Regions from separate parts of the Paenibacillus sp. BR1-192 genome, predicted to be linked through region 1. Evidence: riboswitches for the same ligand, from Rfam matches in the RefSeq annotation. Region 1 holds a riboswitch; the other holds the start of a gene.
The links. Region 1 has a riboswitch for cobalamin ahead of P0X86_RS26120 (ABC transporter substrate-binding protein). Riboswitches for the same ligand answer to the same signal wherever they lie in the genome.
Positions count from the first base shown of each region.

Region 2: linked by a shared signal. The riboswitch ahead of P0X86_RS03190 (ribonucleoside-diphosphate reductase subunit alpha) and the one ahead of P0X86_RS26120 (ABC transporter substrate-binding protein) in region 1 are both predicted to bind cobalamin.

Region 1 is NZ_CP120718.1:5,783,733-5,791,113, reverse strand. Features, by position in the region: gene lplA (lipoate--protein ligase) at 1-243, opposite strand, end outside; gene cobD (threonine-phosphate decarboxylase CobD) at 419-1,543, shown strand; gene P0X86_RS26135 (adenosylcobinamide amidohydrolase) at 1,626-2,360, shown strand; gene cbiB (adenosylcobinamide-phosphate synthase CbiB) at 2,357-3,334, shown strand; gene P0X86_RS26125 (histidine phosphatase family protein) at 3,325-4,059, shown strand; cobalamin riboswitch at 4,212-4,413, shown strand; gene P0X86_RS26120 (ABC transporter substrate-binding protein) at 4,670-5,674, shown strand; gene P0X86_RS26115 (FecCD family ABC transporter permease) at 5,671-6,717, shown strand; gene P0X86_RS26110 (ABC transporter ATP-binding protein) at 6,714-7,381, shown strand, end outside.
Region 2 is NZ_CP120718.1:723,210-730,590, reverse strand. Features, by position in the region: gene P0X86_RS03215 (arsenic resistance protein) at 19-981, opposite strand; gene P0X86_RS03210 (cupin domain-containing protein) at 1,404-1,949, shown strand; gene P0X86_RS03205 (dihydrofolate reductase family protein) at 2,508-3,065, shown strand; tRNA gene P0X86_RS03200 (tRNA-Thr) at 3,148-3,219, opposite strand; gene P0X86_RS03195 (MTH1187 family thiamine-binding protein) at 3,328-3,633, opposite strand; cobalamin riboswitch at 3,997-4,231, shown strand; gene P0X86_RS03190 (ribonucleoside-diphosphate reductase subunit alpha) at 4,426-6,759, shown strand.

The DNA of each region.
Region 1 (7,381 bases):
GCCGAGATCGTGGTACACGGCTCCGCCGCCGGACAGCCGGCGCACAACCTGGATGTTGTTGTCGCGAACGTATTCCTGGTTGATCTCTTCGATCGTATTCTGATGCTTTCCGATGATGATGGAAGGCTTGTTGATATAAAAGAGAAGGTAGCTCTCGTCCATGGACAAGTGCTTAAGCGCATATTCTTCAATTGCTAGGTTGATGGATGGGTCGTGAATCCCCTGATTATCGATAAATAGCATAGCATCCTCCGTCGTCACAATTCAAAATGTGGTGCTTCCAGACTATTGTAAACCAATTTGAAGGCAGAGACAAAGCATTCCATGTTGACGAGTCAGGGACGGTAGCGACATAATGATGGCATTACATAACGGCAGGGCTTGCAAGAGCCATGGGCATGGAACGGGAGGAACCCTTATGAGCGATAATAACCAACCTTTGATCGAGGTGTACGGACACGGCGGGGACGTGGAGACGGCGGCGGCTGCATATGGAAGGGCAGCCTCGGCTTTTCTGGATTACAGCGCGAATATTAACCCGCTAGGACCGCCCCAAGGGGTCATGGCAGCGTTAGAGGAAGGGATGAGCGCGGTGATTCGTTATCCGGATCCGGGGCACCGCGAATTCAAGAGGCTGCTTGCAGAGGAATTGGACACCGATGCCCGGTGCATTCTTGTCGGAAATGGAGCTGCAGAATGCATGGCACTGCTGCTGCTGGGCCTGCAGCCCCGAACGGTCGGCGTGGTCGATCCTTGTTTTTCCGAATACCGGGAATTGTCCTTGAAATTTGGTTCGGACATCCGCTCCGTGTGCGGGGAGCCGGAGCGGGATTGGCGTGCGGACAAGGCGGATATGATGGAGCTGATCGCCTGCACGGATCTCGTATTTGTGGGACAGCCGAACAATCCGAACGGGGTTCAGTACAGCCTGGAGGATATTCGCGAGCTGGCGGCATGCGCTGAGCAAGAAGGGACCTGGCTGGTGCTGGATGAGGCCTTCATCGATTTCATTCCGCCGGAGGACAGACAGACGTTGATGCCGGAACTGCAGGACTATCCGCGGACGATCATTGTCCGGTCGATGACCAAGTTTTATGCGATACCGGGCCTGCGGCTCGGGTTTACGGTTGCCCACCCCGACGTGATACGCGCCATGGCAGGCAAACAGGTGACGTGGAGCGTCAATGGACTGGCGCTGCTTGCGGGAGAGGCTTGTCTTGGCAGCGGCAGGGAATATGAACTGGACACGCTGCAATTGATTCGCGTGGAACGCGAGAAGCTGATACATGGTTTACGAGCGCTGGGGCTTGACGTTACGCCGGGGGAGGCCAATTTTCTGCTGATGGAGCTTCCGCGGCCTTGGAATGCAGGGACGTTCCAGCAGGAAATGGGCAGGCGGGGCGTGCTCGTCCGCAGCTGCGCCATGTACCCGGGCCTCGGTGAGCGCCACATCCGGTTAGCCGTTAAGGATGCCGGATCTAACGACAGACTGCTGGCGATAACCGCGGAGGTCCTTGGAAATCCTTCTGCTGACGCGACTTAGGGATTTCTAGCAGCAGATCCATATGAAGAACGCTACAGGTACAGTTGGTTCAGATATTTAAGGAGCAGGGAGAGAAAAAAACATGGCAGTACCTTTTCTGAAAGGCAGCAATCGTCCATATAACTCGGATGCATGGCCAGGAGCCATCGTGTCCTTGGATTCGGAGCAGCAGCATCCGCATATTCGGATCTCGCTTCCGAGTCCGGCTGCGTCCATAAGCAGCGCCATATACGGTGGCGGTTTTCTGCATTTGGACCATATCGTGAACCGTTATGTCGACAAGCATTACGATTGCAGCGATCCGATAAACGATATGGTTAGCTTTATGGCTGGGCACGGCTATCCGGCCGATTCCACGGCAGGATTGATGACGGCGGTAAAACTGAAATATGCCTCCATTCGGGAGGCTCGGGGCGAGCAAGCTTCCGTTCTATGCTGTACTACCGCGGGCGTGGGCAATGCTGCCCGCGCCGGGTCGAGACGCACGACCTTCGCGGCTTACCAGCCTGGCACGATTAATGTCGTGCTGGTGGTGGACGGAAGGCTGACGCCGGCTTGCATGGTGAACGCCATGCTGACGGCAGCCGAAGCGAAAGCCGCGGCGCTGCATGACCTGGGGGTGAAGGATCATGAAACCGGAGCCGCCGCCACGGGGACGACGACGGATGCGATGGTCCTTGCGGTCAGCGGCAATACAGCCTTTGGCGTGAACCATCATTATGCCGGAACCGCGACCGATCTGGGCGGCATGATCGGACGTCTTGTCTACGACAGCGTCACGGAGAGCATCGCCGCCGAAAGAGAAGATCGGATATGACCGCCGTATGGGTCATATGGGCGGCGGTGGCGCTGGACCTGCTGATCGGAGATCCGAGATGGCTGCCGCATCCCGTTATCGGCATGGGGAAGGCGATCCGCCGGGTCGAAGGATGGATTCGCCAGCGGACGACTTCCGCTCAGGGACTGAAGCGGGCGGGGATATTGCTGCCGGTGATCGTGGCCGGCGGCTCCTTCGTGCTGGCATGGCTGCTGCTGGAGCTGTGCCAAGCGATTCATCCTTGGCTTGCCTGGGGTGCGGAGATCGTCCTCATTGCGACTACGATTGCGATCAAGGGGCTGCGCGAGGCAGGATTGGAGGTCTACGGCCATCTTCGTTCCGGGAATATCGCCGAGGCCAGGCAAGCGCTCAGCATGGTGGTCGGGAGGGACACCGCTCATCTGGATGAGCGGGAAATTGTGCGGGGGACGGTGGAGACGGTTGCGGAAAATATCGTGGACGCGGTCATCGCTCCGCTGTTTTTTGCCCTGATCGGAGGGGCGCCGCTTGCGTTGGCCTACCGCGCCGTGAATACGCTGGATTCCATGGTCGGTTATAAAAACGAGAAGTACCTGCATGTAGGCTGGGCCTCCGCCCGGCTCGACGATCTCGCCAATTGGATACCGGCACGCCTGACCGCCGGGCTGTTGACCATCGCGGCGGCGATGTTCTCGCTGCAGTGGAAACAAGCGATCAAGATGGTTAAACGAGATGCGCGTAAGCATCCCAGTCCGAACAGCGGCTTCCCGGAATCGGCCGTAGCCGGTGCCCTGGGGATTCGCCTGGGAGGCGAAAATTCGTACCAAGGCGTGATCTCGTTCCGGGCTTACATGGGGGACCCCGACCGACCGCTCGAAGCGGAGGATATCCGGGTGACAAACCGTCTGCTTGTGGGCGTATCGGTTTTGTTTACGATGCTGGGCACCGCGGTGATCGGACTTGCTGCCGCGGCAGGAGGAAGCCTATGGATATGAGGATCAGCCTGCATCTGGTGCGTCACGGCCGCACGTTGTGGAACGAGGAGCGCCGTTATCTCGGCCATGAGGATCAGGGAATTCTGGCTGAGGGAAGGGAACAGCTCCTCCCGCTGCGGGAGGAACTTCGCTGCAGGCATTTTGTCCGGATCTATTGCAGCGATCTCCTCCGCTGCCGGCAGACGCTCAATGTGATCTTATCGGATTCAAAAAGGGGTGCTGTTCCTGATGATGACATATTGGGCCAGTTTATGCCGGGCGTACGATATGACCCGCGGCTGCGCGAACTGGATTTCGGGGATTGGGAAGGAAAGACCTACGAGGAGTTGAAGACGGATTCCCTCTACCGGCGCTGGATCGATAACCCTGCGGAAGTTACGCCGCCCAGCGGGGAGAGCTGGGAAGCTTTCGGTTCCCGCGTCCAGGCCTTTTTGTCGGGATTGCATTTGGATGTGAAGGAATTATTGCATATGGAGGAAGCTCCGGATCCCCTTTCGCAGGCAGAGGCAGAGGCAGAGGCCAGGCGTGGTGATGATGGCCGAGGAACGCTCGCTGAAGGAGTTGACGTGCTTGTGGTCACCCACGGCGGCGTTATTCGGGAGATGGCAGCGGCTACCGTGCCGGATACGGAATTCTGGGCGACGTCGGTTATGCCGGGCGAGGTTCTCAAGCTGCAGCTGACATGGGACGGAGCGAGCTGGCGGGGCGTACGGTTAAGCGAATAAAACGAAAACGTATGATTTCGGTCGGAATAGGCGATAACGGGCTAAATCGGTGTCATGACGCAATCGAAACGCCTGAAACTTTCAGTTGTAAGGGGATGGTTTATCGCCTATAATCTTGTGCAGAGAAACCATGCTTGGCCTATCATCCATAAATTCATATGATTTGCGAGGGTCCCGGACAGAGGGCGTTATTGTTTTCTGCCGGGTTAATAGGGAAGCCGGTGCAAGTCCGGCACGGTCCCGCCACTGTGAAGCAGGGACTTTTCCATATGCCACTGAGCCTTAGCGCTTGGGAAGGCGGAGAAGTCGTTACAACCTGCAAGTCAGGAGACCTGCCCTCAGCGAATGAAAGACGGTCCTTCGAGGAGAGGATTACGTTTACCGGACGCATGGAGCCATGCGGACGGAAGTTTAAGGCGCCATCGTTGAACGGTTATCCCGGCGTCCTTATGATACAAACGTAATCCCTGAGTCCTTGTCATCGAGGAGTCGGGGATTTTTGCTTCTTAGGGTATGAAGATTGAACGTTTCTTACCAGTTAAGGATCGGTCAAAGGAATTTAGACACGCCTGCGCCAGGTTCTCAATTATGTTTAGGGGGATTCCAAGAGATGAAAGCATTAAACAAAACATGGTCCGTACTTCTGGTAGCCATACTGATGGCCCTGGCCTTGATCGGCTGCGGCGGCGAAGAAGCAGCACCGAAGGATGCGACGCCGCCGGCACAGCAGCAAGAGCAGAATAACGAAGCGCCGGCGGAATCGGCGGAAGAGCTTAAGACCACGTATCCGCTGACCGTCAAGGATACAACGGGCGTGGAAATGACGTTTGAGAAAGCGCCGACCAAGATTGCGTCCCTGACTCCGTCCGAGACGGAAAAACTGTTTGCATTGGGACTGGATGAGGAGATCGTTGGCGTATCCGATAACGACGATTACCCCGAAGCGGCCAAATCCAAGCCTAAACTGGGCGGGTTCCAGGTGAATGAAGAGGCGATCATCGCAGCCGACGCCGATGTGGTATTCGCGGCTTCGATGAATGCCCAGAATGCCGAGAAATTGCGCGAGCTTGGCGTTACGCTGTTCGTCAACGATTCGAAAACCATCGATGCGGTGATGGAGAACATCGAGCTGATCGGTCAAATTACGGACCGTCAAGCCGAGGCGAAAGCGGTCGTCGATCAGATGAAGCAGGAATTGGCTGCCGTTACGGAAGCCGTGAAATCCGTGAAGGATGAAGACAAGAAGAAAGTGTACGTGGAGTTCTCTCCGGGATGGACCGTCGGCAAAGGCGAGTTCATGGATGAGATCATTACCGCAGCTGGCGGCGTCAATGCAGCCGGCGATGCGGAAGGCTGGTTCGAAATCAGCGAGGAGAACATCATCGCCGCGAACCCGGACGTTATTCTGTACACGGACGATGTGGTGGACGAAGCCACCAAGAAAACATTGGATCAGCTGATCAAGGAGCGCGGCGGCTGGGATCAGATCGAAGCCATCAAGAACGATCAGGTCATTTCCGTGGATGCCAATCTGCTCAGCCGTCCGGGCCCGCGCGTGACGCAAGGACTGATGGAAGTGGCGAAGGCCGTTTATCCGGAATTGATGAATCCATGAGTAAAAAACTTGCAGGATTCGGTGCGGCCGGCCTGATCCTTTTACTGCTGACCTTGGTTGTCAGTCTCGGAATCGGCTCCGTTCACCTGCCTGTGAGAGAGATTGGAGCGATGCTGCTGCACCGGCTGCCGGGAATCGGCGATTCCATCGTTCCAGGCTGGGAAGCTTCCTCCGAGCAAATCCTGATGAAGGTGAGATTGCCGCGGATCCTGCTCGGGATGCTTGTTGGAGCCTCCCTGGCGGTGGCCGGAGCCGCCTTTCAAGGCGTGCTTCGCAATCCGCTGGCGGATCCGTTTACGCTCGGTGTGTCCTCGGGTGCTGCGCTTGGCGCGGCATCCCTGATTTTTTTCGGAATGGAATATTCCTTTGCCGGAGGTTATACACTGCCGGTTGTAGCGTTTCTGACCGGAGCAGGCACCCTATGGGCCGTTTTGCTGCTGGCAAGGGATCAAGGAAAACTGCCGATCCATGGGCTCATCCTGTCCGGGGTGGTGATGCAGTCGTTTCTGGGCGCCGTCGTTTCGTTTCTGACGGTGATGTCCAAAGATACGGTGAACCAAATCCTGTACTGGACGATGGGAAGCCTGAGCATGCGCGGATGGTCGTATACGGCCATCCTTTTCCCGTATTTTGCAGCGGGTTTCGTATATCTATGGAGCAGGTCGCGGGCGCTTAACATTTTGTCGCTCGGGGAACGGCAGGCCGCTCATATGGGATTGAATGTCGATCGTCTGAAGACCAGCGTGCTGATCGTCGCTACCCTGCTTGCCGCGGCAGCCGTATCGGTTTCCGGCGTGATCGGGTTCGTCGGGCTTGTAGTGCCGCATATGATTCGGCTGATCACCGGCTCCGATTACCGCGTGATTGTTCCCCTGTCGGCGCTGGGCGGCGCGATTTTCATGGTTTGGTGCGATACGGCAGCACGCTCTGTCTTGGCGCCGACGGAAATCCCGCTCGGGGTGGTCACGGCATTCATAGGCGCTCCGTTCTTTGCTTATCTGCTGTACCGGAACAAAAAACGGCGCAGGGAGGGGTTATCATGATTACGGCCCAAGGGCTTGGCAAAGCCTATGGCAAGGCGTCGATTCTATCCGGGGTGGACCTTCACATTGCCGAAGGGGAATGGTGGGGGATCATCGGACCGAACGGCAGCGGCAAGTCCACCCTCATGCAGCTGTTATCCGGCGTGGAGAGTCCTACGGAAGGAAGCGTGACGCTTCTGGGCAAGGAGCTTGGACGCTATAACCGGAAGGCACTGGCCCGAATCGTGGCGGTGCTGCAGCAGGAGGGACTCGACCCTACCGATTTTACCGTCCGGGACGTGCTGGAGATGGGGCGATTCCCGTTCTTGAACTGGCTTGGCCGTGAGGATAAGGATGCGGCCCCGCTTATCGAGGCCGTTATTCGAAAGCTGGATCTGAACGGCCTGGAGGAGCGCCGGCTTACCGAGTTAAGCGGAGGACAGCGCCAGCGTGTCGCTTTGGGCAAGGTGATGGTCCAGGAGCCTTCGCTGCTGATGCTGGACGAACCGACGACCTATCTGGATATCCGCTATCAGCTTCAGTTCATGGATATGGTGGCGGAGTGGCGGAACTCGTCCGGCATAACGGTGATCAGCGTACTGCATGACCTCAATCTGGCGGCTCAATTCTGCGATAAGCTGCTGGTTCTGGATCAGGGACGGATCGCAGGGGCGGGCAAGCCGGA
Region 2 (7,381 bases), 2.1 Mb from region 1:
TCAGGCGGTAACTTATTTTCAATCCCGGTAAATCAAATTTGGCACGATACGTATATAAACAAGCTCGGCAATTAGCTCTATCACGGTTTGAGTGACGATTACCGCTGCTGCAATCGTAGCCATTTCCTCAGGCAGGGTAAGTGCTAAAGGAAGAACGACTAATGAATTCCGTGTCCCTGCACTAAATATAAGCGCTCTCCCATCCTTGGGTCCGATTCGAAAAAACGCCGAAGACGCCCGTGAAATAAACGGCGTCATGATATGGAATAGAACATAAATGGGAATAACCGCTATGATAACGCTAAGATCTTCATACACCCTCCCGATTTGTGAAGCAATGACTACAAAAAGAACGATTGCCATAAAGGGTACTGGGAGCCATGCGGTTAATTGCAACGATTTTGAACCCTTGGCACTTTTCTTGGCCCAGAACTGTGCAGCCAAAGCAAGAAGCAACGGGACGATAATCAAGAAGATAAATGCCTCCACAAATGGGCCCACCTTGACCATTTCTGCTGCTACCGAGCCAAGGAAAAGCCACAAGTAAAACGGAAGCATAATCATTTGTACTACAAAAAGGATAGGTGTGGACGCAAGAATCAATCGCTCATTCCCTTTCCCTAACTGTGTAAAAACAATAACATAATCAATGCATGGCGTCAGAAGCACAAGGCAAACACCAAGTAAAACGGGAGCCGGTTGAGGAAATACCAAGGTTAGAATAAAGACGAGAACCGGTGTCAGAACAAAATTCACAAGCAATAAAGCTCCTATAAAACGCCCGTTGGATAAAGCCTCCCTCAGCTTAAGGAATGGAATTTGACAAAACATGCTGAAAAGAAGAATGGCAATCATGAATGATATGGCAGGCTCAACAAACATGCCTATGGCGGGACTTAATAAGCCCATTACTGCACCTAATATCAAGGCTGCTGCATAAACGCCTATTTGATTCTTCTCTACACTCTCCAGTCTAAGCATCTGTCCACGCTCCACTTTTTTATCCGAATTATATCACGGGACCAGCACGGCACTGCCAAATACCGCTTTTGGGGGGCCGCGCTGCTATCAGCCATTGCATATACCCTATTTAGCTCTTAGAGAATATGCACACCCATATCAGAAAGGGTTCCTAACGTTGATTATTCTTCTTATAGCGGCATCTTTGCGTTCAATTTCGTACCAAACTTTTTATTTTTATCTTATTAGGTCTAATACTATCACCTATGATTGATAGCGCCATTTATAAGAGGTTTAATCTGAAAGGGGCAGTCCAAGACGATATCCATGTCTTAGCTTACCGCTTGTCTTAAGTTATAGGCCCTAGCCCATTTTCGAATCGTTTAATTAGGCAGCAGCATAGGATAATCGGAAAATGATGAAACGATAAAAGGAGAATGAACATGTACCGCGATCCATGTTACCCTTATCAAGTGTTTGATCCGAGATATCAATACTGGAACGATTACAACCGGCTTCATAACTTGAATCCTCATTATTTCAGTTGGTATGATGCCCGTTGGAATCGTGATGATGAAGATATTCAAATAACGGATTATGGGCGAGGACCACTTGTACTGAATATTGATCAAGCTGCGAAACAGAACAATACGTACCGAACCGCTTTATGGACAGGGGAGCACTTACAAGTGACCCTAATGAGCATTCCTGTTGGAGATGACATTGGATTAGAGGTCCACCCCACAACCGACCAATTCATACGCATTGAACAAGGTCAAGGACTTGTTCAAATGGGCGATAGCAAACATAATTTAGATTTTCAACAAATGGCCTATGATGGCTATGCCATCATGATACCTGCTGGAAAATGGCACAATGTAACCAATATGGGCAGCGTACCGCTAAAAGTATATGTGATATATGCCCCTCCAGAGCATCCATTTGGCACGGTCCACGAAACAAAAGCAGAGGCCATGTCTGCTGATTAGAATTTGTTATTCTTAGGATTTTGCTAATTTATATGCCGTTAGAAAACTGAAGCCCGTCAGCTTAATGCTGGCGGGCTAAAGTGTTATACTAAAAATATATAACAAGACTAAAAAACATAAACAACACGAAATGATGGATAAGAACAGTTTGCTATCTTCACTTTCCCCTCTTTTCACTCCTACAATGTGCATTAGGTATCCGGCACTTACAGACAGCGTTACAAACCCTAAATATAACGTTTTGTGAGAACTGAACCAAACGCATATAACAAAAATAAAGGCTATCCACGTGAATATATATCTCAAAGCTTTAAATGGTCTATCGCCCATAATATCACCTCAAGAAAAAGTTGCATTCACCTTCTGTACCAACCATTCCATCAATTTATTTCATATCATATCACGCTCCTTCGAAGAAATAAAAAAAACCGCTCCAGGAGGGAACGACTTCCGTTTACATAAAATCATTTTAACGAGGTTAGCGTTTTATGACATAAGGTGACGTATTTGAGGTCTATACTGGATGGTAGATTAACGTAACGAAAGGAGCAATAAATCATGGCACGAAGAATAATTTTAGATTTAGCGGTTACTTTGGATGGTTTTATTGAAGGAAAACATGGTGAAGTTGATTGGTGCATTATGGACTCTGAAATGGGGTTTAATCATTTTTTAAATCAAATCGATACCATTTTGTATGGAAGAAAAAGCTATGATTTATGGGGACAATTCACTCCGGAAATTGGACATGCGGATTCTGAAAAAGAGTTTTGGGAATTGGTCCATAGTAAAGAAAAGTATGTGTTTTCCAGGACGCAAAAGGGGACTGATCATAAAGCAATATTCATAAATGATCGCATTCTTGAAGAAGTAAATAAATTAAAGAATAAGCCTGGTAAAGACATCTGGCTGTACGGAGGGGCAAGTCTTATTACGACTTTTATCAATTTGGGACTTGTTGATGAATATCGATTATCCGTTCACCCTGTCGTTTTGGGAGAAGGAAAACCGCTGTTTGTGGATATAAAACAGAGGTTGAATTTAAAAATGGTGAATACAAGAACGTTCTCCTCAGGCGTTGTGCAACTAATTTATCATTTTGATGGGAACGAATAATATTGCGCATTCGCCAACACGTACAAATAACGGCCCGGTTCCCGAATGACGGAAAACCGCGCCGTTATTGACTTTATGAAGATGCTGGTGAAGGGAATTGAACCCCCGACCTACGCATTACGAGTGCGTTGCTCTACCCCTGAGCTACACCAGCACATGTGGTTCGATGACATTCCTCACGAAACAACAAAAATTATTATAATACTTCGGCAGCAAAATGCAAGCCCTATTCTAACGGGAATATCCACCGAATTTGGCGGCATTACCCGCCTAATTTCTCCTGCACGGATTGAATCTTCTGTTTGCTCGAGGAGACCTGATCCCTGCGGTCGTCAATTTTAACGGAAGTCGATACGCGCTTTGCCCCGGACAGAAAAGGCGCTTCATGCAAAGCCTCAATCGCCCGCCAGATCATGTTAAGCTCTCCCTCGATGATCGTGCTCATCGATGTCAGCTCATAGGAAATCCCTTCCTGCTGTTTCAATATTCGCTGCATCTCGGCGACATAAGCGCTTAAACTCGTGGTTGCGGTTCCGATCGGAATCACCGTTACCTCTGCTATTGCCATCTGAACAACCTCCCTCGTCATATCTCAATCATGCGATGCTCTTCCATTTTCCAATTCCGGATACGGATATCATACCAATTTCGGTCCGCCATATCAAAGCCCTTCAGTTTTAGCTTCACACAAGATATAGTGTATCCTTCCCGCCTCATCCATACGGTAATATCCTATTTTGTCAAAACGAGAATATACGCGGTATCTGCGCAGAAAAGGTCGCATTTGGTCACAATCCAGGAAATCTTATCGCCTTTTGACAGTTTCTTAACTGGCACAATGACCGCTCGTTTGCTATAATTCTTTTTGCGTTCAATTTTAAGAATATGGTTTACAAACACAATATATTGGGTTAAATTAGATTAACAACAACCAAATATAGTGTATATAGGTGCCGGATCAACCCATAAGGCAGTCCGGCTTAATAGGGAAGCATGGTGTAAATCCATCACGGTCCCGCCACTGTAAGGGCTCTTAGGCTGTTCATCATTATTTTTCAGCCATCCTCATACGGCATAGCCGCCGAAGAATCGGATCAAGGTTTTCGGGAGGCACCGTCGTGAGGCAGAAGCCCGAGTCAGAGACCTGCCTATATGCAGCAGACACCAACCTACGGGGCTTTAGGTAAGTGTTCGTTAAACTTGCGTCTGTACATAACATCATGCCCGTTCAAGGGCTTATGTCAAACGTCATTTCCGAATCACAGCGCACGGACATTTTCAAGCCTGCCCGCGGGTTTTAGAAAATGTTTTTTTGATGTCCTTTTTCATATTTCCCCCGAAGAAAGCGAGGAATTTATTCATGCCCCAGCTCGTAGTTAAACCGAACAACCGTCAGCTCGCCTTTGATGAAATTCGCCTCTCCGTCTATGCCGACCGGACTCTGAAAGGATTGGACATGCTCGATAAGGAGCGTCTGCTTCGCGGCGTCAATGCCAAATTGCGCGGTGAGCAGGTTACCGGCGAAGAAATCAGCAGCGCCTTCACGATGTCCGCCCTTGAGCTTGTAACCAAAGAGGAGCCGAATTGGAAGTTTGCAGCTGCGCGTTCGTTTCTGACCTCTTTATATAAAAAAGCGGCTACCAACCGCCGATACAAAGCATACCCGGAAGAACCATACGGTGCCTTCTACCCGCTCATTACGGAGCTTGTGCAAAAAGGCATCTATCGCGAGGACCTTCTGACCAGCTACACCAAAGAACAAATCGAAGAACTCGGCGAATGCATCGATCCAAGCCGCGATCTCCTGTTTGACTACATCGGTCTGTTGACGCTGGCTGAGCGTTACCTGGCAAACGACTTTGACGGTCGCGTCATGGAACTTCCGCAAGAACGCTACATGGTCATCGCGATGTTCCTCATGCATAACGAGCCTGCCGACAAGCGTCTTGACCTTGTCAAGGAAGCCTACTGGGCCATGAGTAACCTGTACATGACGGCGGCTACGCCGACCATGTCCAATGCAGGTAAAAAAGTAGCCGGCCAGCTGTCCAGCTGCTTCATCGATACCGTGGACGACTCCCTGGAAGGAATCTTCGATTCCAATACGGACATCGCCCGTCTCAGCAAAATGGGCGGCGGCATCGGGGTATACCTCGGCAAAGTCCGCGCACGCGGCTCCGATATCCGCGGACACAAGAACACCAGCTCCGGCGTTATCCCTTGGATTCGCCAGCTGAACAACACCGCTGTTAGCGTGGACCAATTGGGAACCCGTAAAGGCGCCATCGCGGTGTACTTGGACGTGTTCCACAAAGACATCCTGTCCTTCCTGGATCTGAAGCTGAACAACGGCGACGAGCGCATGAGAGCGCATGACGTGTTCCATGGCGTATGCCTGCCCGACCTGTTCATGGAGGCTGTAGAAGCTCGTGAAGAGTGGAGCCTGTTCTGTCCGCATGAAGTGAAGAAAATCATGGGCTGGAAAGACGAGAACGGCCGTCCGCTAGGTCTGGAGGACTTCTATGACCATACTCAAGGCGAAGGCGAATTCCGCCAAAAATACGCGGAAGCCGTAGCAAACCCGCTGCTGCCGCGCATTACGGTACAAGCTATCGACATTATGAAGCGCATCATGAAATCCCAGCTTGAAACGGGTACGCCGTACATGTTCTACCGCGACACGGTCAACCGTGCAAACCCGAACTCGGCTCATGGCATGATCTACTCTTCCAACCTGTGCACGGAGATCATGCAGAACCAATCTCCGACGGTCGTTGAGCAAGAGGAGCTGGTTACGAAAGACGGCCAAACCCGGATCGTGATTTCCAAAATCCCTGGCGATTTCGTTGTCTGCAACCTGAACTCCATCCACTTGGCTCGTGCCGTACCTGCCGGTGTGCTGGAGCGTCTCGTTCCGATCCAGGTTCGCATGCTGGATAACGTCATCGACATTAACAATATTGAAGTTCTGCAAGCTCAATACACCAACAGCCAATATCGCGCGGTCGGTCTCGGCACCTTCGGTCTGCACCACTTGCTGGCGCTGGAAGGCATCCGCTGGGAATCCGACGAAGCCGTTGCCTATAATGACAATCTGTACGAACACATCAACTACCTGCTCGTCAAATCCAGCATGGAGTTGGCCAAGGAAAAAGGCCACTACCCGAAATTCAAAGGCTCCGACTGGGAGAGCGGCGAGTACTTCACGTTCCGCGGTTATACCGACGGCGAGCATGAAGGCAAGTTCGTGACCACCGAACAGTGGCGTGAATTGCAGCAGGAAGTGCAAGCGAACGGCGTCCGTAACGCATGGCTGTTTGCCATCGCGCCGAACGGCTCCACTTCGATCATCGCGGGCTCCACGGCGAGCATCGATCCATTGTACGAGCTTCTGTCTTATGAAGAAAAAACCACTTATAAAGTGGCGAACCCTGCTCCGGATCTGTCCGAGAAAACGATCTGGTACTATAAAACGGCTTTCTTGATCGACCAGCATTGGTCCATCAAAATGGCTGCCGCCCGTCAGCGTCACGTTGACCAAGCGCAAAGCTTTAACCTGTACGTCCGCCCTGATATCCGGGCTTCGGAATTCCTGGAGCTGCACCTGCATGCCTGGAAAGCCGGCATCAAATCCACGTACTATGTACGCAGCCGCGCGCTGACGATTGAAGAGTGTGAGTCGTGCGCAAGCTAAGAGTTTAGATTAACCTTTATCGAACCCACCCAAACCCTCCCTTCCAAGGGAGGGCCCCAAGGGCTCTGCCCTCTGGACACCCGCAAGGTGGGTTGGATGTGAATGAGGCGCTTCTTAAGTTGCTTTAGTGGCTAGGAGCGCTTTCTCCCTGCGGGAACGCTGGAATGCGGCGCGGGGACTTCTGAGTTGCTTCGTGCGATTTGTTGAGTTACTGTCTGCTGGGATCGCTCTCCCCTTGGGAATCGCTTCTCATTCGGTGCGGAGACCATTGAGTTACTTCGCGCGATTTATTGAGTTACACCTGCTGGGATCGCTCTCCCTTTGGGAATCGCTTCTCATGCGGTGCGGGACTTCTGAGTTACTTCATGCGATTTGTTGAGTTACATCTTGCTAGGAGCGCTTTCCCTTCGGGAATCGCTGGAAGCTTGGTTCAATACAAACATCGAGCGGCTGCGTGCGGGGGTTCTCGCATAGCAGGCGGGAATAAGCTTTCTAACTAAAAGACTACAAGGGTAAGGGTATCCAATCGGAAGAGTTTACGTCCGCCTTTGGGAGCCCTTTGCAACCTTTAAAATACATTCAGGCAAAGGGCGGACAACAGCGGCTGGAGATGGATACCCGT